3 regions of the Nonomuraea sp. NPDC050328 genome follow, and region 3 is predicted to be linked to each of the others. Evidence: predicted binding sites of a transcription regulator. Region 3 holds the regulator's gene; each other region holds the start of a gene.
What was found. Region 3 encodes HrcA, which represses chaperone genes, less so after heat shock. Its sites were predicted from a motif close to TTGGCACTCTCNNNNNGAGAGTGCCAA; they were not measured.
Positions count from the first base shown of each region.

Region 1: the regulator HrcA is predicted to act here: its motif matches at 4,860-4,886, upstream of groES (co-chaperone GroES).
Region 2: the regulator HrcA is predicted to act here: its motif matches at 4,326-4,352, upstream of ACIBG7_RS09580 (DNA starvation/stationary phase protection protein).

Region 1 covers NZ_JBITIW010000001.1:973,436-980,649, reverse strand. The annotation lists gene ACIBG7_RS04420 (hypothetical protein) at 94-2,007, opposite strand; gene ACIBG7_RS04415 (methyltransferase domain-containing protein) at 2,154-3,350, opposite strand; gene ACIBG7_RS04410 (MarR family transcriptional regulator) at 3,372-3,875, opposite strand; gene ACIBG7_RS04405 (NAD-dependent epimerase/dehydratase family protein) at 3,978-4,814, shown strand; gene groES (co-chaperone GroES) at 4,976-5,290, shown strand; gene groL (chaperonin GroEL) at 5,366-6,988, shown strand.
Region 2 covers NZ_JBITIW010000002.1:732,921-740,134, reverse strand. The annotation lists gene ACIBG7_RS09590 (alkaline phosphatase PhoX) at 1-853, opposite strand, end outside; gene ACIBG7_RS09585 (P-loop NTPase fold protein) at 958-3,735, shown strand; gene ACIBG7_RS09580 (DNA starvation/stationary phase protection protein) at 3,783-4,250, opposite strand; gene ACIBG7_RS09575 (MerR family transcriptional regulator) at 4,362-4,964, shown strand; gene ACIBG7_RS09570 (VIT domain-containing protein) at 4,961-7,214, shown strand, end outside.
Region 3 covers NZ_JBITIW010000002.1:335,354-342,567, forward strand. The annotation lists gene hemW (radical SAM family heme chaperone HemW) at 1-46, shown strand, start outside; gene ACIBG7_RS07680 (DUF4870 domain-containing protein) at 71-820, opposite strand; gene ACIBG7_RS07685 (DUF3097 domain-containing protein) at 830-1,651, opposite strand; gene ACIBG7_RS07690 (hypothetical protein) at 1,648-2,559, opposite strand; gene hrcA (heat-inducible transcriptional repressor HrcA) at 2,739-3,758, shown strand; gene dnaJ (molecular chaperone DnaJ) at 3,770-4,903, shown strand; gene ACIBG7_RS07705 (16S rRNA (uracil(1498)-N(3))-methyltransferase) at 4,940-5,665, shown strand; gene ACIBG7_RS07710 (hypothetical protein) at 5,670-6,302, opposite strand; gene ACIBG7_RS07715 (SigE family RNA polymerase sigma factor) at 6,299-6,778, opposite strand; gene ACIBG7_RS07720 (vWA domain-containing protein) at 7,092-7,214, shown strand, end outside.

The sequences.
Region 1 (7,214 bases), on a different contig from region 3:
CGGGGGTCGAAGGGGGCCGGGAGGCCCCCTGGGAAAGCGAGCCCAAGCCCCCCGGCGCGAAGCGCCCCCCGGAACGAAGGCCCGAGCAGTGGGTCAGTCCTTGGGGCGGGACGGGCGGAGGAGGGCTTCGGCCAAGGCGAGCATGGTCTCCTCCAGGGCGCTGAGGCGCTTGGTGAGGTCGGTGGTGGCCGGCTCGACGATGCCGGTGACCGTACCCGTGAGTTCGTCCCGGTCCGGCCGGGCCTGGATGACCTCGGTGAGCGTGGTAGCCGCCGTGGCGAGGCGCTCGTCGAGGGCGTCGAGGCGCTTGACGTGCTCGATGGTGACGCCGTCGAGGAGTTCGCCGACCTGCTGGCTGACGGCGAGGACGGCGGGGAGCTGGCCGATGCGCTGGTTGACCGCCTCGACGTGGTCGTCGACGGTTTCGAGCTGTTCGCGGGTGGTGTCGGCGCGGGTGTCGAGGGCGTCGAAGCGGGTGGCGACGTGCTCGTCGAGGGCGCCGAGGCCGGCGTCGAGGCTGTTGAAGCGGGCCTCGTGGCGGGTGTCGGCGGTGGCGAGGCGCTCGTCCAGGGTGGTGAAGCGCTCGTCGAGGGTGGTGAAGCGGCTGTCGACGCGGCCGTCGAGGGTGTCGAAGCGGTCGTCGTGGCGGCGCAGGTGGCCGTCGATGGCGGTGAGGCGCTTGTCGGTGGCGACGGCGCGGGTGTCGAGGTCGCCGAGGTGGGTGTCGACGCCGTCGAGGCGGGTGTCGATGTCGGCCAGGCAGGCGTCGGCGGTTTCGATGCGCTTGTCGATGTTGCCGAGGCGGTTGTCGACGGCGATGAGGCGGCCGTCCACGCGCTCGACGCGGCTGCCGAGGCCTTCGAGGCGGCCGGCGAGGGCGTTCTCGGCGTGGTCGACCTGGGTGCTGATGTCCTCGACGCGGGTGCCGACCTGCTCGACCGCGCTGGAGAGGAGTTCGGTGGCGGCGGTGAGGTTGCCTTCGAGGCGCTCGCCGGTCGTCGCCAGCTTGTCGTCGAAGCGGCCGGCCAGCTCGGCGTGGCTGGTCTCGATGCGGCCCGCCAACCCGGCCTGGCCGGTCTCGATGCGGCTCGAAAGCTCCGCGTGGGTGCTGTCGAAGCGGGTGGTCAGCTCGGTGTGGCCGGTGTCGATGCGGGCGGTCAGCTCCGCGTGGTCGGCCTCCAAGCGGCCGGCCAGCTCGGTCAGGCCGGTTTCCACCTGGCCGGAGACCTCCGTGAGCCTGGTCTCGAAGCGCCCGGACAGCTCGGTGAACCGCGTGTCGAGACGCCCGGACAGGTCGGTGAACCGCCCGTCGAGACGTCCGGACACGTCGGTCAGCTTGTCGTCCAGGCGGAGCGACAGGTCGGCGAGCTTGTCGTCGATCCCGTCGGACAGGTCGGCCACGCCGCCCTCGACGCGGTCGAGCCGCGCGGTGAGGTCGGACAGGGTCTTGTCGAGCCGGGTGAAGCGGTTGGCGGCGGCCTCCATGTGCCCGCCGAGCTGCCCCAGCTTGCCGGTGACGTCGGTGAGGCGCTTGGCGATGCCCTCGGTGCCCTCGATGACCGAGTGGAGCCGTTTGAGGGCCTCGTCGACGTTCTCGCCGACGGTGCCGACGTCGGCCCAGAGGCTGGGCAGTTCGGCGACGGGGGTGACGCGTTCGCCGACCACGCCGACTCGGTCGCCGACGACGTCGACGTGGTCACGGACCGCCTCGACGTGCTGGGCGAGGCTCTCGGCCCAGGACGGCGGCCGGGTGGTGATGTCGTCGAGCCGCCCGCTGACGGTGTCGAGCACGCCGCTGAGGCCGCCGAGCTCGCGCTCGCGGACCTCGCGCAGCAGCCACTCCATGCCTTCGAGGCGCTGGCGGATCTCGTCGAGGACGGCGCCCTGGGTGCGCTGCTCGTAGACGTGGTCCTGGGCGGCGCGGGCGAGCAGCTCCCGCATTCGGTCGGAAACGGCCTGGCTGCTACTGCCTGGCTGAAGAAGGGCGACGTGGTTGGAATGATCCACCGAAAACTCCTTGCACTCGCCTACGGCATTTCAGCGCGGCGGTAGGATTGGTCCGGTTTGCCTAGGGGGAAAACTCCCGCGCGCCCACCCTAGCCTTTGGATCAAGGTTTCTTCTGTCGCTCGATAAAAGAGGGCGATTATCCGGTTTACGCAGGTGGATGCGGTGATCCGAGCAGCATGAAAGGCTTGTCCGCAATGCGGGTCAGGATAACGGTGGCGGTATTCGGGCCGGAAAGCCGGAGGTCCGCGCGCAGGCGCTCGATATCCACGGCGGAGCCCCGCTTTTTGATGGTGACATTTCCGACTTGGCGCTCACGGAGCACGGCGCGGAGGCGTTTCAGGGAGAAAGGCAGGGTGTCGTGAATCTCGTACCTTGCCGCCCATGGGCTGTCCACGGCCACGTCTGAGGTGATGTAGGCGATCATCGGGTCGATCAGGTGCCCGCCGACCAGGTCGGCGACCTCCGCCACCAGGTGGGCCCGCACGGCGGCGCCGTCGGGCTCGTAGAGGTACTTCGCCACCGGGCCGCTCGCCGCCACCGCGCCGGTGGGGGTCAGCGTGTGGCCGCCGGGCAGCAGCGTCGCCCGCCGCCGCGCGTGCTCCTCCAGCCCGGGCGGGGTGGGGTCGTGCCCGGCCAGGGGGCCGGTCCACAGGGCCGCCTCCTTGACCTCGCCGCGGTAGGAGACCCACTCCGCCTCCGCGTCCTCCGGGATCAGCTCGTACGGCAGGCCGGGCGCGACCTTCACGCACGCCGCCCGAGCTCTGGCCAGCAGGTCGACGACGACGGGCCACGGCGGAGAGTAGGCGTCGGGGTCGAAGGTCCGCCCTCGGGCGGTCCGCCGGGCCGGGTCGGCGAAGAGGGCGTCGTACCCCGCCGGGTCGATCGATGCGGCGTCAGCCGTACGGACGGAGATCAGGTCGCCGAGCCCCAGCGCGTCGGCGTTGGCCTGCGCGACCGCGACGGTGAGCGGGTCGAGGTCGCACGCGTCGACGCGGCAGCCGGCGCGGGCCAGGGCCAGCAGGTCGCCGCCGATGCCGCAGCAGACGTCCACGACGTGCAGCCCGGCCAGCCGCCTGGCGCGGTGCGCGGCGACGTCGGCCCGGGTGGCCTGTTCGAGGCCGTGCGGGGTGAAGTACATGCGGGCCGCGTCCGCGCCGAACTTGGCCTGCGCGCGGGCGCGGAGGCCGGCCTGGGTGAGAGCGGCCGAGGTCAGGGCGGCGTCGTAGGTCTTCCGCAGCCGGGTGGCGGCGGCGACGGGGTCGGCGCCGGTGAGTTCGACCGCCTCGGCGAGGGCCGCCTGGCCGCGCGGGGTCTGCAGGGCGAGGAAGGCGTCGAGGTCCACGTGTTCCGACGGTAGTGCACCTCACTCGGGGTCCGGCACGTCTCCCATCGAGATCAGCAGCTTGCGGAGCAGCCCGGCGAGCTGGTCCTGCTCGTCGTCGGTGAGCCCGGCGAGCATGCGGCGCTTGTTGGCGATGTGCCCGTCGAGCAGGCTGCGGGTCAGCCGCGCGCCCTCCTCGGTCAGCGTGACCAGGACCATGCGCCGGTTGCCGGGGGCGGGCCCGCGCTCGACCAGGCCGCGGGCGACCAGGCGGTCCATGCGGTTGGTGAGCGCCCCGGAGCTGAGCAGGGAGGCCGAGGCGAGGTCCTTCATGCACATCGTGTGCTCGGCGTTGCTGCGCAGCAGGGTCGCGAGGGTGTCGAACTCCCAGGTCTCCAGGTCCTCGCGGGCGAAGTGCTCCTTCATGCCCAGTTCGAGGCGGCGGGCGGCGCGGGTGAGGCGGGCGACGACGTTGGCGGGGGAGACGTCCAGGCCGGGGCTGGCGGCGACGCACTGACCGAGGAAGCGGTCCACGGAGTCTTCCATGCGGCCATCATATCGAAAACTTCGATGTTGAAATGTTCGCCGGAGTGAGCTAACGTCCTGGCTCGACGAAAGCTTTGATGTCGAAGTGTTTGAGGTGGAGACATGAAGATCCTGCTGGCGGGCGCGACCGGGTACATCGGCGGCGTGGTGGCCGAGAAGCTGCTGGAGCGCGGGCACGAGGTGGTCGCCTTGGTACGGCAAGCAGGCCGCCTGCCGTACGAAGAGCGGGTGGCGGACCTGGCCGACCCGGCGGCGGTGGCCGCGGCGGTCACCCCCGACGTGGACGCGGTGGTGCACGCCGCCCAGCTCACCGGCGACCCGGAGGTGGACCTGGCGACGGTGACCGCGCTGACCGCCAGGCCGGTGCACTACCTCAGCGGCGTCTGGGTGCTCGGCGAGACGCGTGACGGCACGGAGGACAGCCCGGTCGACCCGTACCCGATCGTCGCCCACCGCCCGGAGATCGAGCAGCTCGTGCTCGGCGCGGGCGGCTCGGTGGTCCGCCCGGGCGTGGTGCACGGCCGCGGGCAGGGCATCGTCGCCCTGCTCAAGTCCGTGGCCGCCGAGCGCGGCACGGGCGTCTACGTGAGCGCGGACGGGCAGGCGCCGACCTGGACCTTCGTGAACGTGGACGATCTGGCCGACCTGGTCGTGCTGGCCGCCGAGCGGGGTGTCTCGGGGGAGATCCTGCACGCGATCGCCGAGGAGGCGGTGCCGGTCGAGGAGGTGGCCGTGGCGGCGGCGCGCGCGGCCGGGGTGAAGCCCGAGGCCAGGCCGTGGCCGCTCGCGGAGGCCGCGCAGCTGCTCGGCGAGCCCTTCGCCGGGGCGCTCGCGAGGAGCCAGCGTGTCAGCTCCGCGCGAACACGACAGGCTCACGGGTGGGTACCGACCCGTCTGGGCGTCCTGTCCGACCTGGTGGAAGGCTCGTACGCGCCCTGAAGCCGTTCGTGTTGACTGTCAAGCCCCGCTTGCATATGTTTCCTGTTGGCACTCTCCCCTTGAGAGTGCCAAACACAAAAGCGACGAGGCAGGTCTGACACCCGCGACGGCAGGCCGCTGGTCGCCTCTTCTAGATCAGTCAAATCTGAAGGGGAGGTCCGATCGTGACGACCGCCACCAAGGTTCCCGTTAAGCCGCTCGGCGACCGCATCGTGGTTCAGCCGCTCGAGGCTGAGCAGACGACCGCTTCCGGCCTTGTCATCCCTGACACTGCCAAGGAGAAGCCGCAGGAGGGCAGGGTCCTCGCTGTGGGCCCGGGCAACTGGGACGAGGACGGCGACAAGCGGATTCCGCTTGACGTCAAGGAGGGCGACATCGTCCTCTACAGCAAGTACGGCGGCACCGAGGTCAAGTACGGCGGCGAGGAGTACCTGGTGCTCTCCGCCCGCGACGTTCTCGCGATCATCGAGAAGTAAGTCGGATATGTCGAAGCCCCGGGTCCAGTCCTTCTGTGCCCGGGGCTTTCGACGCAGGAGAGGACTCAGCTAGCAATGCCGAAGATTCTGGAGTTCGACGAGTCGGCCCGTCGCTCGCTCGAGCGCGGTGTCAACGCGCTCGCGGACGCCGTGAAGGTGACCCTCGGCCCGCGTGGCCGCAACGTGGTCATCGACAAGAAGTTCGGTGCGCCGACCATCACCAACGACGGTGTCACCATCGCCCGTGAGGTCGAGCTCACCGACAAGTACGAGAACCTTGGCGCCCAGCTCGCCAAGGAGGTCGCCACCAAGACCAACGACATCGCCGGTGACGGCACCACCACCGCGACCGTGCTGGCCCAGGCCATGGTCAAGGAGGGCCTCCGCAACGTGGCCGCCGGGGCCAACCCGATGGACCTCAAGCGCGGCATCGACAAGGCCGCCCGCGCCGTCAGCGAGAAGCTGCTGGCCAGCGCCAAGCCGGTCGAGGACAAGAAGTCCATCGCCAGCGTGGCCACCATCTCGGCCCAGGACGCCAAGATCGGCGAGCTCATCGCCGAGGCCTTCGACAAGGTCGGCAAGGACGGCGTCCTGACCGTCGAAGAGTCCAACGCCATGGGCATGGAGCTCGAGTTCACCGAGGGCCTGCAGTTCGACAAGGGCTACCTGTCGGCCTACATGGTCACCGACGCGGACCGGATGGAGGCCGTCCTGGAGGACGCCTACATCCTGCTCACCCAGAGCAAGGTCTCCTCCATCGCGGAGTTCCTGCCGCTGCTGGAGAAGGTCGCCCAGACCAAGAAGCCGCTCTTCGTGGTCGCCGAGGACGTCGAGGGCGAGGCCCTGGCCGTCCTGGTCACCAACAAGATCCGCGGCACCTTCACCTCGGTCGCCGTCAAGGCTCCGGGCTTCGGCGACCGCCGCAAGGCGATGCTCCAGGACATGGCGATCCTCACCGGCGGCCAGGTCGTCAGCGAGGAGATCGGCCTCAAGCTGGAGAACGTCGGCCTCGAGGTGCTGGGCCAGGCCCGCCGCATCGTCGTCACCAAGGACACCACCACGATCGTGGACGGTGCCGGTGACGAGGCGGCCATCGAGGACCGCGTCAAGGAGATCAAGCTCGCCATCGAGCAGTCCGACTCCGACTGGGACCGCGAGAAGCTCCAGGAGCGTCTCGCCAAGCTCGCCGGCGGCGTGTGCGTGCTCCGCGTGGGTGCGGCCACCGAGGTCGAGCTCAAGGAGAAGAAGCACCGTCTCGAGGACGCGATCTCCGCGACGCGCGCCGCGATCGAGGAGGGCATCGTCTCCGGCGGCGGCTCCGCGCTGATCCACGTCGGCAAGGAGCTCGACGACCTCGGCCTGACCGGCGACGAGGCCACCGGTGTCGGCGTCGTGCGCCGCGCGCTGGTCGAGCCGGCCCGCTGGATCGCCGAGAACGCCGGCCAGGAGGGTTACGTCGTCACCGCCAAGGTGTCCGACCTGACCACCGGTCACGGCTACAACGCCGCTTCCGGCGAGTACGGCGACCTGATCGCCCAGGGCGTCATCGACCCGGTCAAGGTCACCCGCTCGGCCGTCCAGAACGCCGCTTCCATCGCGGGCATGCTGCTCACGACCGAGGCGCTCGTCGTGGACAAGCCCGAGGAGGAGGCCCCGGCCGCCGGTGGTCACGGCCACGGTCACGGCCACGGCCACTGAGCCTCCGGCTCACCGCACCATGTACGGCCCGCCCTCCGGGGCGGGCCGTTCGCGTTTCCGGCACAGGGTGCTTCCCGGGTACGGCATGGCAGTCCGGTGCGGTCTGGGATGTAACGCCCGCCCGGCTCAGGAGGATTGACCGGCAGATGGCGGCAAGCATCACAGGAAGGATGAAAAGTATTTCCTGCGTAAACCAACAGCCCTACTAAAGCGTCGCGCCCCATCT
Region 2 (7,214 bases), 400 kb from region 3:
CGCCGGCGCGGGCGTCGTAGGCCCACACCTTGTTGTCGTGCTTGGTGGTGAAGTAGCACACCCCGGCGGCGTAGTGGCAGCCCTCTCCCCCGGCGAAGCGGGTGGCCTCGGGGACCTGGTGGCGGGTGGCCTTGATCAGGGCGGCCGGTTGCGGCACCCGCTTCCAGGTCACCCGGTCGCCGGTGCCGCAGAGCACCTCCAGCCGGCCCTCGGTCAGGTCGCCCCAGTCGGTCGGGCGGAACCGGTAGAAGCAGCCGTCCGGCTCGTCCTCGGTGAGGTAGACGACCTCGTTCTCCGGGTCGCAGGCGGCGGCCTCGTGCTGGAAGCGGCCCATCGCCAGCCGGGGACGGGCCGAGCGCTCGCCGTAGGGGTCGCACTCGAAGACCCGGCCGCGGGGCGTCTCCTCGCACGACAGCCAGGTGTTCCAGGGCGTCGCGCCGCCGGCGCAGTTGAGCGTGGAGCCGGACAGGATCCGGTAGGCGTCGCGGACGGTGCCGTCGGCGGCGAAGCGCAGCGCCGAGGCGCCGCCCACGAGGGGCACCTCGGAGTTGGAGACGTAGATCCAGCCCTCGCCGTCGGGGAAGCACGCGCCGCCGTCGGGCGCGGGGTGCCAGGCCAGGCCCGCCACCCGGCGTCCGGTGCGCGCGATCACCCGGCCGGTGAAGCCCGCCGGCAGCGCCAGCCCGTCGGCGTTCGGCGCCTGGAGCGGGCCGTAGGTGGCGGGGGCGGCGGAGACCAGGGGCCGCCCCGGTCCTTCGGCGGGCGTCAGGGGCCGGCCGGCCGCCTCGCACCGCCAGAGGGAGCCGGTGAGCGCGGCGAGGGCACCATTGCGGAGGAGAGTTCTGCGCAACATGGGGACCATCCGACCTGAACGAGATGAATGAAGCTGCCGGGCGACGTCAAACTCTCTGCAAACGCTACGCCGCTGCCCGCTGCGATTCGGCACATTCCTCGCTCATGACTGCGGCTGTGAAGCTGGCCCCCCGGATCGTCTCGCGCCGGGCGCTGGTGTTCCTCGACGGCGAGGCGGCCCGGTTCGCCCACGCCCTGCGCGTGTCCGGTTTCGAGGTGACCATCGACCCGGGCGAGGACCCCCGGCCCGTGCTCGACCGCTTCCTGGCCGCCGCGGAACCGGGCGAGCTGCTGCTGATCCGCTGGCCGTCCGGGGCCGGCTGGGGACCGACCGCGTTCACCAAGCTGATCATGGACTTCGGCCGGGAGGTGGCCGCCTCCGGGGCCACCGCGCTGCTGCTCGTGGTCGACTTCGGGTGGATCGTGCGCAGCGACCCCGCCGACCCCGGCGGCGCGGCCCGGCTCAACGTGCCCGGCGACCCGCCGGTCGCCGCCGCGGCCCTGACCGCCTCGCTGTCGGCCGCGCCCGGCGGGCCGCAACCGCCCGGCGCGGCCCCCTCGCTGACCGGCGTCCTCGCCGACGGCCTGCTCGCCGCCGGCGGGCCGCTCACCGTCCAGGAGCTGTACGGCCTGGCCCGGCGGCACTTCGAGCGGCTCGGCTCCGACCTGTCGCCGATGTTGTTCAGCCACGGCGACATCGAGGAGGTCGAGGTGCGCGACGGCCTCAGCGACCCCGGCCGCGCCGGCGCGAGCCTCGACACGGCGGCGCGGAAGCTCGCCGAGGCGGGCGAGGAGGTGCCCGGCACCGCCGGCGAGATCGTGGCCCGGCTCTACGACCTGCACCTCGGCTCCGAGGCGCAGTGCCTGCTGCGCCGGGCCGGGCTGCTGCCGGGCGAGCTCACCCGCGAGGCCGCCGCCCTGCTCGGCTGCCCGGGCGGCTACGCCGAGCTGGAGGCGTGGGGGCTGACCGGCCCGGCGCACCCGGCGGTGCGCGAGGCGGGCCTCGCCCTGCTCGACGCCGCCGAGGCCGCCCTGGTCTCCGGCCTGCTGCGGCGGCAGAAGGCGCACGCCCGGCCGGCCCCGCCGCGCACCCGGCTCACGCCCGACCGGTGGACCCTCGACGACCGGCTCGGCCACCGGGTGTACGCCGAGGCCATCGCCGCCTTCATCCGCCACCCGGACACCGCGCCGCCGCTGACCATCGGCATCAAGGGGCCGTGGGGGGCGGGCAAGACCTCGCTGATGCGGATGGTGCGCGAGCTGCTCGACCCCGGCTCGGCCGCCACGCTCAAGCTGGCCGCGGCCGCCACCGAGGTGACCAACGCCGAGGTGCTGGGGCGGTTGCGCGAGGGCGGCGTGCCGTACGAGCGGGCCGAGGCGGTGGCCGGCTCGGGCTGGCGGCCGACGGTGTGGTTCAACCCCTGGATGTACCAGAACGGCGAGCAGGTCTGGGCCGGGCTGGCGCACGAGCTGATCAGCCAGATCACCGGCCGGATGTCGCGCACCGACCGCGAGCGCTTCTGGCTGGAGCTCAACCTGTCGCGCATCGACCGGGAGGCGGTGCGGCGGCGGCTGTACCGGCTGGCCTTCACCCGGCTCCTGCCGGTCGCGCTCGGCCTGGTCTTCACCCTCGTGCTGGCCGGGGCCGCCTGGGCGGCCTCCTCGATGCTGCCCTGGCTGTCGGACGCCGCCGCGGCCATCGCCTCGGCGGGCTGCCTGGCCTCGCTCGCGGCGGGGACCGTACGGCTGGGCCGCTTCTTCGCCGAGGGCGCGGGCGGGGCGTTCGGCACCCTGGTCAACCAGCCCGACCCCTTCCTGCAGAGCGGCGTGCTGCCCGAGCACGCCTACGGCGACAAGGCCGGCTTCCTGCACCTGGTGCAGACCGACATGCGCCGGGTGCTCGGGCTGGTGGCGACCGAGGAGCGGCCCCTGGTGGTCTTCGTGGACGACCTGGACCGCTGCTCCTCCAGCACCGTCGCCCAGGTCATCGAGGCGATCAACCTGTTCCTGGCCGGCGAGTTCCCCAACTGCGTCTTCGTGCTGGCCATGGAGCCGGAGATGGTCGCCGCGCACGTCCAGGTGGCCTACCGGCAGCTCCTGACCGAGAGCATCGGCTGGCGCTTCCTGGAGAAGATCGTCCAGCTTCCGCTGAGCGTGCCCCTGCTGGACGACGAGGAGCGGCTGCCGGCGTACGTGCGCGCCCTGCTCGGCGTCCCGGAGGAGCCCCTGGACGCCCCAGCGCTCGCGCCCCCGCCACGGGCGGCCGTGCCGGCGCAGGTCGCGCGCGGCAAGCTCGCCGCGGGCCGGACCGTCGCCGACCCGGGCATCGTGGAGGAGCTGGAGCGGCTGATCCGCGAGCAGCGGCCCTCGGTCGACGGCCTGGACGAGGCGGCCGAGCGCGCCCAGGCCTCACTCGGCTTCGCCGGGCGCAACGGGCGGCTGACCGAGCCGGCCCGGGTGGCCGCCGACCGCGTCTTCGCCGACCTCTACCGCGACGAGAACGCCTGCCGGGCGATCGAGGCGGCGCTGCCCGCGCTGGGCCTGCGCAATCCACGCGAGGTCAAGCGCTACCTCAACGTCTTCCGGTTCTACTCCTTCGTCACCTACCGCCGGGCGCAGTCGGGGCGGCCCCGGGCGAGCGACGCCGAGGTCGCCAAGCTGGCGGCGCTCACCATCCGCTGGCCGCACCTGCTGTCGACGCTGACCCGCGAGTCCCATCCCGGCGCGACGCTGCTCGACCGGCTGGAGGCGGCGGCCCAGCGGGGCGACGGCGACACCTGGGTGCGCGCGCTGCTGGAGGCCGGGCTCCAGGGCGAGGAGGAGCTGCGGCAGTTCCTGGCCACCCGGCCGCTGATCGCCCGGCTGGCGGCCGAACTGCTCTAGACGCGCGAAAGCCGGGGCTCACGACCCCGGCTCGTCGTCGCAGCGCGTCAGCGCTGGGCCTGGAACATCCAGTGCTGCTTGTCGATCTCCTGGGCGACCGCGATGAGCAGGTCCTGGCTGACCGGGTCCGGCTCGTCGGTGGCCTCGATGCGCTCGCGCATGCGCTGCGAGACGCCTTCCAGGATCTCGGTGATGGTCACCACGACCTTGCCGTCCTCCAGCCAGCCGTGCTCCGGCTGGCGGATGCGGGTGGACTCGGCCACCGTCGCCGACCGCCCGTCCGGGTTGACGCCCAGCGCCACCGCGCGCTCGGCGATGGTGTCGGCGTGCTCCCTGACCACCGCGGTCAGCTCGTCGAGCTGCAGGTGCAGCGGGCGGAAGTGCGGTCCGACGACGTTCCAGTGGGCCTGCTTGGCCACCAGCGACAGGTCGATGAGGTCGACGAGCGCGCCCTGGAGGGCTTCGGCGACGGTGTCGCGCGCGGCGCCGGACAGCGGACCGGTGATCTGAGCCATGAGTTCGTACCTCCGTCGTTCGGCGTTGCAACTACACCTTTTCCAACGCATTCGGCCGTCCGGATCTTCCGCACATTGACAGTGCAACAATGACAGTGTCACTGTGGGGGCATGAGCGAGACCTGGACCATCGGCGAACTGGCGCAGCGGGCGGCCGAGGCGTTGCAAGCCGCCTCGCCCACCGGCAGCGGCCGGGTGCGCGACGTGCCCGGCGAGCGCCTGATCCGCTGGTACACCACCATCGGCCTGGTCGACCCGCCGCTCACCCGGCGCGGCCGGGTCGCCCAGTACGGCCGGCGGCACCTGCTCCAGCTCGTCGCGGTCAAGCGGCTGCAGGCCGAGGGCCGCTCCATCGCCGAGATCCAGGTCGCCCTGGCCGGCGCCACCGACGCCACCCTCGAACGGGTCGCCGCAGTGAGCCGCCCGCGCTTCTGGGCCGAACGCCCGGCCCCCCGTCCCACCGCCACCCCCACCCCCGCCCCCAGTCCCAGCCCGCGGCCCGCCCCCGCGCCGCCCGCCCCCGCCGCCTCGCCCAACGGCGCGGGCCCGGCTCAGGCGGCCTCCGGCCACGCGGTCCACGGCGTACGGCTGGCGCCGGGCGTGGTGCTGGTGCTGGACGGCGCGAGCCGTACCCCCTCGGAAGAGGACCTGCAAGCAGTCATGGCCGCGGCCGGACCCCTGGTCGAGGTGCTCGAGGAACGGAGACTCGCATGAAGATCACTTCGCTGGACCCGAGCCGCAGCCGGCCGGTCGAGGAGGCCGGGTTCGGCGCGCTGGAGACCGAGCGCGGCAACCTCCCGCTGGAGAGCCTCGACGTGGACGCGCGGCTGTCCGGCCTGGTGGCCGGGGTCGAGGTCGCCCAGGGCTTCCGCAACCCGTTCGACGTCACGCTGGAGGCGACCTACGTCTTCCCGCTGCCCGACCGCGCCGCGGTGACCGCCTTCCGGATGGAGGCGGCCGACCGGGTCATCGAAGGCGTGCTCAAGGAGCGCGGCCAGGCCCGCGCCGACTACGACCAGGCCATGGCCGAGGGCCGCCGCGCGGCGATCGCCGAGGAGGAACGCCCGGACGTCTTCACCATCCGGGTCGGCAACCTCGCCCCCGGCGAGCGGGTGAGCGTCCGGCTGACGCTGAGCCAGCCGCTACCCTACGAGGACGGCGCGGCCACCTTCCGCTTCCCCCTGGTCGTCGCGCCGCGCTACATCCCGGGCGCTCCCCTCGACGGCCCGCAGGCCGGCGCGGGCACGGTGCCCGACACCGACGCCACGCCCGACGCCTCCCGGATCACCCCGCCGGTCCTGCTGCCCGGCTTCCCCAACCCGGTACGGCTGTCGCTGACCGCCACCGTCGACCCGGCCGGCCTCGACCTGCGCGAGGTCGCCTCCAGCCTGCACGTGGTGGAGCAGGAGGGCGGCACGGTCAGCCTGCGCCCCGGCGAGCGGCTCGACCGCGACTTCGTGCTCCGGCTGGCCTTCGACGCCTCGACCGCGCTCCAGCTCGACGGCGAGGGCACCTTCGCGCTCACCGTGATGCCCCCGGACGTGCCCGAGACCCGGCTGCCCCGCGACGTCGTGCTCCTGCTCGACCGCTCGGGCAGCATGGGCGGCTGGAAGATGGTCGCGGCCCGGCGGGCGGCGGCCCGCATCGTCGACACCCTCACCTCGGCCGACCGCTTCGCCGTCCTGGCCTTCGACAGCGTGGTCGAGCCGGCCTTCGACGGGCTGCGCGAGGCGAGCGACCGCGAGCGCTTCCGCGCCGTCGAGCACCTGGCCCGGCTGGAGGCCAGGGGCGGCACCGAGCTGCTCGAACCGCTGCGCCAGGCGGTCGGCCTGCTCGGCGAGAGCGGGCGCGAGCGCGTGGTCGTCCTGGTCACCGACGGCCAGGTCGGCAACGAGGACCAGATCCTGGAGCAGGTCGGCAGGGCCCTGTCGGCCATGCGCGTGCACGTCGTCGGCATCGACCGGGCGGTGAACGCGGGCTTCCTCGGCCGCCTGGCCGGGCTGGGCGCGGGCCGGTGCGAGCTGGTGGAGTCGGAGGACCGGCTCGACGCGGCCATGGAGCAGATCCACCGCCGGATCGGCGCGCCGCTGGTCACCGACCTGTCCCTCGACGGGCTCGACACCGAGGAGGTCACCCACCTCGGCTCGCTCTTCCCGGGCGTGCCGCTGCAGGTGTTCGGCCGCTACCGGGCGGCCGGGCCGGTGACCGTGCGCGGAGTGGCCGCCGGGGCGACGTGGGAGCAGGTGGTCGAGCCGGTGGTCACCGGCCACAGCGCCCTCAAGGCGCTGTGGACCCGCGCCCGGCTGCGCGAGCTGGAGGACCGCTACGCCATGGGCGAGCACGCGCTGGAGGCCAGGATCGTGGAGCTGTCGCTGGCGGGCGGCGTGCTGTGCAGGTTCACGGCCTATGTCGCGGTGGACACCCGGGTCAGCGCCGACGGGGCGCCGGAGCACCACGTCATCCAGCCGGTCGAGCTGCCCAGCGGCTGGGAGCCGCCGGTCGCGGCGGCGCCCATGATGATGATGGCCGCGCCGGCCGCCGCGCCGCGGGCCTCGTTCCTGGAGTCGGCGCAGCCGCAGTTCCAGGCCGCGGCGGGACCGCCGCGCGGGTTCGCCAAGCGGATGCCCGCGCCCGCCCCCGGCCGCGGGGTGGACCAGGACCGGGAGCAGGGCCGCGAGCAGCTCGCCGCCGAGCTGGCGCGGCTGCGGGCGGTGCCGGCGGCCGATCCGGCCTACCTGGCCGACCTTGGCAGCAGGCTGGCCGCGCTGGCGACCTACCTGCGGGGGCACGGCCTGGCCGACGAGCTCGTCACCGAGCTGGCCGAGCTGGCCGAGGCGCTGGAGCGCGCCGAACAGCCCGGGGCCGACGTCGCCGGGCTGCGGCAGCGGGCCATCGACGTCCTGACCGCGCTTACGGGCGAGCCCGGCGGCTCCGAGGCGGGCAAGCCCCGCCGCCCGTTCTGGA
Region 3 (7,214 bases):
GCGGGGACGGCTGCTCGCCGACGCGCTGATCCGCGACCTGGCGTAGCGCCGCCCCCGGCGTGGGGTGTGGTCAGGTGACCATGCGGATGTTGATCGGGTAGCGGAAGCGCTCGCCCCGGTTGGCCGCGACGGCGCCCATGATCTCGAAGATCAGCGCGCAGATCCACACCGCGAACATCAGCAGGAAGCCGATGAAGACCATGGTGAGGAACAGGCTGACCATGTAGGCGATGAAGACGGTGATCTGGAAGTTCAGCGCCTCGGCGGACTGGTCGCGGACGTAGGGCGACTGGTCCTTCTTCACGAAGTACATGATCAGCGGGCCGACGAAGCCGGTCAGGATGCCCAGCAGGTGCGACAGCATCGCCATCGAGGTGTCGTCCGTGCCGGGACGCGGGCCGTACACGCCCGGGGTGTACGGCTGGCCGTAACCCGGGGCGGCCTGGTAACCGGCCTGCGGGTAGCCCGCCTGCGGATAACCGGGCTGGTAACCGGGCTGCTGATACCCGGGCTGCTGGTAACCCTGCTCGTAGCCCTGCTGATAGCCCTGCTGGTATCCGGCCGGAGCGCTCGGCGGCTGGCCGTACCCGTAGCCGGGCTGGCTGTAGCCCTGCGGGCCGTAGCCCTGAGGCCCGTAACCGGGCTGTCCGTAACCGGGCTGGCTCGGCGCCTGCTGCCCGTAGCCCGGCTGGCTCGGGGCCTGCTGTCCGTAGCCGGGCTGGCCGTACCCCTGCGGGCCGTGACCGGGTTGTCCGTAACCTGGCTGGGCGTCGGAGTTCGGGATACGCCGCGTCGCGTCGTCGTCCGAGGGCTGACTCATGCTCCGAGGCTAATCGGAGTCACCCGGGTTAGTCACGAAGTCGATGAGCTCCTCCACCCGCCCCAGCAGTTCGGGCTCCAGATCCGCGTAGGAGGACACCGACCCCAGGATGCGCTTCCACGCCTCCGCGGGCTCCATCCGCCAGCCGAGCGCGGCGATGACGCCTTCCTTCCACGGCACCCCCTTGGGCACCGAGGGCCAGGCCGGGATGCGCAGGACCGACGGCTTGACCGCGGCCCAGATGTCGACGAAGGGGTGCCCGACCACCAGCACGTGCGGCGAGGTGATCTGAGCGGCGATGCGGCTCTCCTTGGACCCGGCGACCAGGTGGTCGACCAGCACGCCCAGGCGGCGATCCGGGGAGGGCTCGAACTCCTCGACGATGGCCGCCAGGTGGTCGACGCCTTCGAGGTACTCCACGACGACGCCCTCGACCCGCAGGTCGTGGCCCCAGATCTTCTCCACCAGCGCCGCGTCGTGCACGCCCTCGACGTAGATGCGGCTCTCGCGGGCGACCCGGGCCCGCAGCCCCTCGACCGCGATGGATCCCGAGGCGCTCCGTGCCGGCCCGCGGGGCGCGGCGGCCGGGCGGACCAGGGTGACCGGCTTGCCCTCCAGCAGGAAGGCGGCGGGCGCCAGCGGGAACAGCCGCCGGCGGCCGAAGCGGTCCTCCAGGGTGACGGCCTCCTTGTCGCAGCCCACCACCGCGCCGCAGAAACCGCTGTCGGCGTCCTCGACCACCAGGTCGAGCTCCGCGGGCACCTGGGGGATCTTGCCCTTCAGCGGCCGTCGCCAGTTGCCCGCGAGCACGTCTCCGTCGTATCGCGTCACCTTTGGGACGGTAGCAGCAGCCGCTTGCGATTGGCGCTGCGGCGCAGCAGGACGACGATCGTGACGACGACCGCCACCAGGAAGCCGCCCAGCGACAGCAGGATCAGCCCGCCGATGCCGCCCAGCACCCCGGCCAGGCCCTTGAGCGGCGCGGCGCCCACGCCGAAGCGCCCGGCGACCTGCTCCTGCGTGGTGCACAACACCTGGTAGTCGCCGGCCGAGGGCACGCTGACCCTGCCGATGACGTGCCAGGTGAGGTTGTTGATGGTCACCGTCTCGTTGCCGGTGGCCTGGGAGAGCTGGGCGTCGCCCAGGCTCTTGCAGGTGTAGTTGGCGCGCGGGCCGGTGTAGTACAGGGTCGGCTCGTCGGCCGGGTCGAGCCGGACGGTGACCTGCTCCCCGGAGGCGAAGGTCCGGACCGGGCCGAAGCCGGACTCCGACAGGTTGGCCACGAACAGGACGCCGCCGACGATCGCCGCGACCACCGCCAGCGCCCAGGCGCCGCCGATCCACCACAGCGACGGCTTCACCTTCGGGCGCGGCTGCTGCTGGTAGGGCTGGGCCCCGTAGGGCTGCTGGAAGTACTGCGGGGGCGCGGCGTAGGGCTGCTGCTGGCCGTACCCGCCGTAGGGCGGCTGCTGCCCGGGCGGGGGCTGACCGGGCCCGCCCTGGGGCGGCGGCGGCCCGCCGTACTGGGGACCAGGGCCGTACTGCGGGCCGGATCCGTACTGAGGGCCGGATCCGTACTGAGGGCCGGGCCCGTACTGAGGGCCCGACCCGTGATGAGGCTGCTGGTACGGCGGAGCCTGGGGGCCGGTGGGAGGCTGGCCGGGAGGGGGCGGGGGCACGTCGTCCCGCGACACGCGCCGGGTGGAGTCCTCGGGCGGGGTCTGGGAATCGTCGGTCATATCTAGCAGTCTGACTCCATGTCGCCACATATCGCCATACCGGGGTCCCCGGGCCCCTTCGCGGCACGGGCCAAGCAGGCCTTATCGCACCACGCGGGCGCGCGCCGTACACTTGGCACTCGGGAACACAGAGTGCCAGATCTGACGTTCTCGGTAAGGTCGACGCAGGAGGTGAGCACGTGCTCGACGACAGGAAACTCGCGGTCCTCCGCGCCATAGTCGAGGACTACGTGTCCACCAACGAACCGGTGGGCTCCAAGGCGCTCGCGGAGCGCCACAACCTCAACGTCTCCCCGGCCACCGTCCGCAACGACATGGCGGTGCTGGAGGAGCAGGGCTACATCGCGCAGCCGCACACCAGCGCGGGCCGCGTGCCGACGGACAAGGGCTATCGCCTGTTCGTCGACCGGCTCTCGCAGGTCAAGCCGCTGTCGGTGGCCGAACGGCGGGCGATCGAGACGTTCCTGGTCGGCGCGGTCGACCTCGACGACGTCGTGACCCGCACCGTCCGCCTGCTGGCCCAGCTCACGCGCCAGGTCGCCGTGGTGCAGTACCCCACGCTGACCCGCTCGACGGTGCGGCACGTCGAACTCGTGCCGCTCACCGACCGCCGCGTGATGCTGGTGCTGATCACCAACACCGGCCGCGTCGAGCAGCGGGTGATCGAGCTGCCCGAGGTCATCGAGGAGGCCCGGATCGCGCACCTGCGCGCCGTCCTCAACGCCTGCCTCGACGGATGCGGGCTGAGCGCCGTGCCCGACCTGGTCGCCGACCTGCCCGAACGGGTGCCGGCCGAGGACCGCCCGGTCGTGGCGACGATCCTGTCGGTACTGCTGGAGACCCTGGTCGAGCGGCACGACGAGAAGATCGTCTTCGCCGGTGCGGCCAACCTGGCCGGCGCCGACTTCTCCAGCGGCCTGCGGGACGTGCTGGAGGCGCTGGAGGAGCAGGTCGTGCTCATGCGGCTGCTGGGCGAGACGTCCCCGGACACCCCGGCCGCCCTGACCGTCCGGATCGGCTCGGAGAACCCCTACAGCGGACTGCGGGGGACGTCGATCGTGGCGACCGGATACGGTTCTGGCGGCCAGCAGCTCGCCCGCCTGGGCGTGCTCGGCCCCACCCGGATGGATTACCCCGTCACCATGGGCGCGGTGCGCGCCGTGGCACGTTACGTCAGCCAGATCCTGGCTGCTTCATAAGAGGTCGATAAGTGGCAAACAGCGACTACTACGCCACCCTCGGGGTCCGGCGTGAGGCGAGTCAGGACGAGATCAAGAAGGCGTACCGCCGTCTCGCCCGTGAGCTGCACCCTGACGTGAACCCCGATCCCGCGACCCAGGAGCGGTTCAAGGAGATCACCCAGGCCTACGAGGTCCTGTCCGACCCGAACAAGCGGCAGATGTACGACCTCGGCGCCGACCCCTTCGCCAACGCCGGGGCGGGCGCGGGCGGCTTCGGCCAGGGCTTCCCGTTCAGCGACATCATGGACGCCTTCTTCGGCACCGGCGGCGGCCAGCGCGGCCCGCGCTCGCGCGCCCGCCGTGGCCGCAACGCGACCATCCGCGTCGAGCTCGACCTGAAGGAATCGGCCTTCGGCACCACCCGCGAGCTGCACGTGGACACCGCCGTGCGCTGCGAGGTCTGCGAGGGCGCCGGCACCGCGCCGGGCACCCACCCCGACACCTGCGACATGTGTCACGGGCGCGGCGAGATCTCCCAGGTCACCCGGTCCTTCCTGGGCCAGGTCATGACCTCGCGCCCCTGCCCGCAGTGCGGCGGCTTCGGCAGCATCATCCGCCACCCCTGCCAGGAGTGCTCCGGCGACGGCCGCGTCCGCACCCGGCGCACCATCAAGGTCCGCATCCCGGCGGGCGTCGAGGACGGCACGCACATCCAGCTCGCCGGCGAGGGCGAGATCGGCCCCGGCGGCGGCCCGCCCGGCGACCTGTTCCTGGAGATCGTCGAGCGCCCGCACGAGATCTTCGAGCGGCGGGGTGACGACCTGCACTGCACCGTGCAGATCCCGATGACCGCCGCCGCGCTCGGCACCTCCTTGACCATCGAGACGCTGGACGGCGCCGAGGAGATCGACGTGCGGCCCGGCACGCAGTCGGGGCAGGTCATCACCATGTACGGGCGCGGCGTGCAGCGGCTCAGCGAGACCGGGCGCGGCGACCTGCTCATCCACGTCAACGTGGAGACGCCGTCGCGGCTCGACCCGGCCCAGGAGGAGCTGCTGCGCGAGCTGTCGAAGCTGCGCGGCGAGGAGCGGCCGCCGGGCAAGTTCGCCCCCGGTCAGCAGGGCTTCTTCTCCCGGCTGCGGGACGCCTTCAACGGCCGCTGACCTCTCGCCCGGTCGCGGGCGTGGGACGATGGTGACGTGAGCGTCCCGGTGTTCCTGGCCGACCGGCTGGAGTTCGGCAAGAGCGAGATCGTGCTGGGCGGCCCCGAGGGCCGCCACGCGGCGACGGTACGGCGGCTGCGCCCGCCCGAGCGGGTCGACCTGACCGACGGCCGGGGCGCCGTCGCCGAGTGCGTGGTCACCGAGCAGCTCAAGGACGCCCTGCGCCTGGAGGTGCTGCGCAGCTACGAGCTGCCGCCGCCCGCCCCCCGCCTGATCGTCGTCCAGGGCCTGCCCAAGGGCGAGCGCGGCGAGCTGGCCGTCGAGATGATGACCGAGGCCGGCGTCGACGTGATCGTCCCGTGGGCGGCCAAGCGCAGCATCACGCAGTGGAAGGGCGAGCGCGCCGCCAAGTCCCTGGCCCGGTGGCGGGCCACCGCCCGCGAGGCCGGCAAGCAGGCCAGGCGCTTCCACCTGCCCGAGGTGACCGAGCAGGCGAGCACCGCCCAGGTGGCCGAGCTGCTCGCCAACGCCGCGCTCGGCGTCGTGCTGCACGAGGCGGCGGAGGTACGGCTCTCGCGGATCGACCTGCCGGCCGAGGGCGACATCGTGCTCGTGGTCGGCCCGGAGGGCGGCATCGCGGACGAGGAACTCGACCGGTTCGCGGCAGCCGTACCGGCTCTGCTGGGGCCGACGGTGTTGCGGACCTCCACGGCCGGCGTCGCCGCGGCCTCGGTCCTGCTCGCGCGCACCGGCAGGTGGTGACGGCTCAGCCGGTCGGCTCGGCCAGCGGGCTGTACTCGATCGTCGGCGCGGGGTCGGCCGGGCTCTCCTCCGGCGGGCACTCCTCGCCCGGGCAGGCGCCGTCCGGTTCGACGGACGTGGTCTCGGAGGGCGAGGGCGACGGGCTCTCCTCGGGGCAGTCGCTCTCCTCCGGCGCCGGCGTGGGGCACTCGGTCGGCGTGGGCGAGGGGGAGGTCGAGGGCTGGCTGGTGGACTCGGCGCGCTGGGACTTGGGCTGCTGCTGAGGCTGGCGCGCGGTGGGCGTGCCCGGGTTGGGCACGGCCGGCGGGTCCTGCGGGGACTGCTCCGGCGGCTTGCTGCGCGAGGTGGAGGAGGACGACGGCTCGGCCGGTCCGATGGGGGTGCCGCCGTTGTCGACGACGTTGGTGATGACCGTGTTGCGCCATTCGGGGACGACCATCACGACCGTGCCCGCCACGAGCAGCGCGCTCGCGACGCCCGCACTCGCCCGCCACCAGAACAGGTTCCGGACACCGCGCCGCGAGATGCGGGCACGGATGATCTCGAGTCCTTCCGGAGACGGCACGACCTGGTCCGCCTCCGCACGAAGCACACGGCGCAGCAGGTCGCCGTGATCGTCGGGGCGCTGGGAAGTCATGTGATGCTCTCCAGGACGGAACGCAAGGCGGCCATGCCACGTGCGGTGTGGCTCTTGACCGCGCCCTTGCTGATGCCCATCGCATGGGCGATCTCAGCCTCTGACAGGTCTCCGTAGTAGCGAAGGACGAGGGCCTCTCTCTGTCGGGTCGGCAGGGAGCGCAGGGCCTCGATGACGGCGGAGCGTTCTAACTCGCCGATGGCGCCGTTCTCGGCGCTCGGGGCGTCCGGCATGCCCTTGGGTGCGTACTTCTCGACGACCGCGCGGTGACGCAGCACGGAACGGGACCGGTTGACAACGGATTGTCGCAGATAGGCCAGTGCTTTGTCGGGGTCGCGGAGCCGGCGCCAGGCCCCGTGCAGGGCGACGAACGCGTCCTGCACGACTTCCTCCGCGGTCGCTATGTCGCGTACGAGCAACACAGCGAGACGCACCAATGACCGAAAGTGCGCGCTGTAGAGCGCGGTCACGGCCATGTCGGCGTCCCACCCGACTTGCACCGCCCCGAGCGACCTGTCGGCCAGCAAGGTTTCGGTGGTCACATCAGTGGGACGCGCGGCCTTCCCAGTGGGTTTACGCTCTTCCGGTTCTGGAGGGTTTCCCGGTTCCTTGGGGTGCATGACCCAGTCGTGTCCTCGCCAGGTGGCCTCGCCCGACCCTGAATCTGTCGAATTTATCGGGTGAAGTGTCGCACACTCACCCTAACCGTGGGGATCTTCCAACGCACGAAACGATGGATTACCAATTCACAACGGCATGGTCGGCATAGGGTCGGACCCAGGTGAGACTATGCCCGATCCCCCTCCCGGGCGGAAGACGCCGCCCTTCCGCTCCTGCCTGAAGCCGGCGGCGGAGTCCCTCACCGGGCTCGCCGTCGTCCTGGAGGGCCTGGCCAGCCTGCTGAACCTGGCG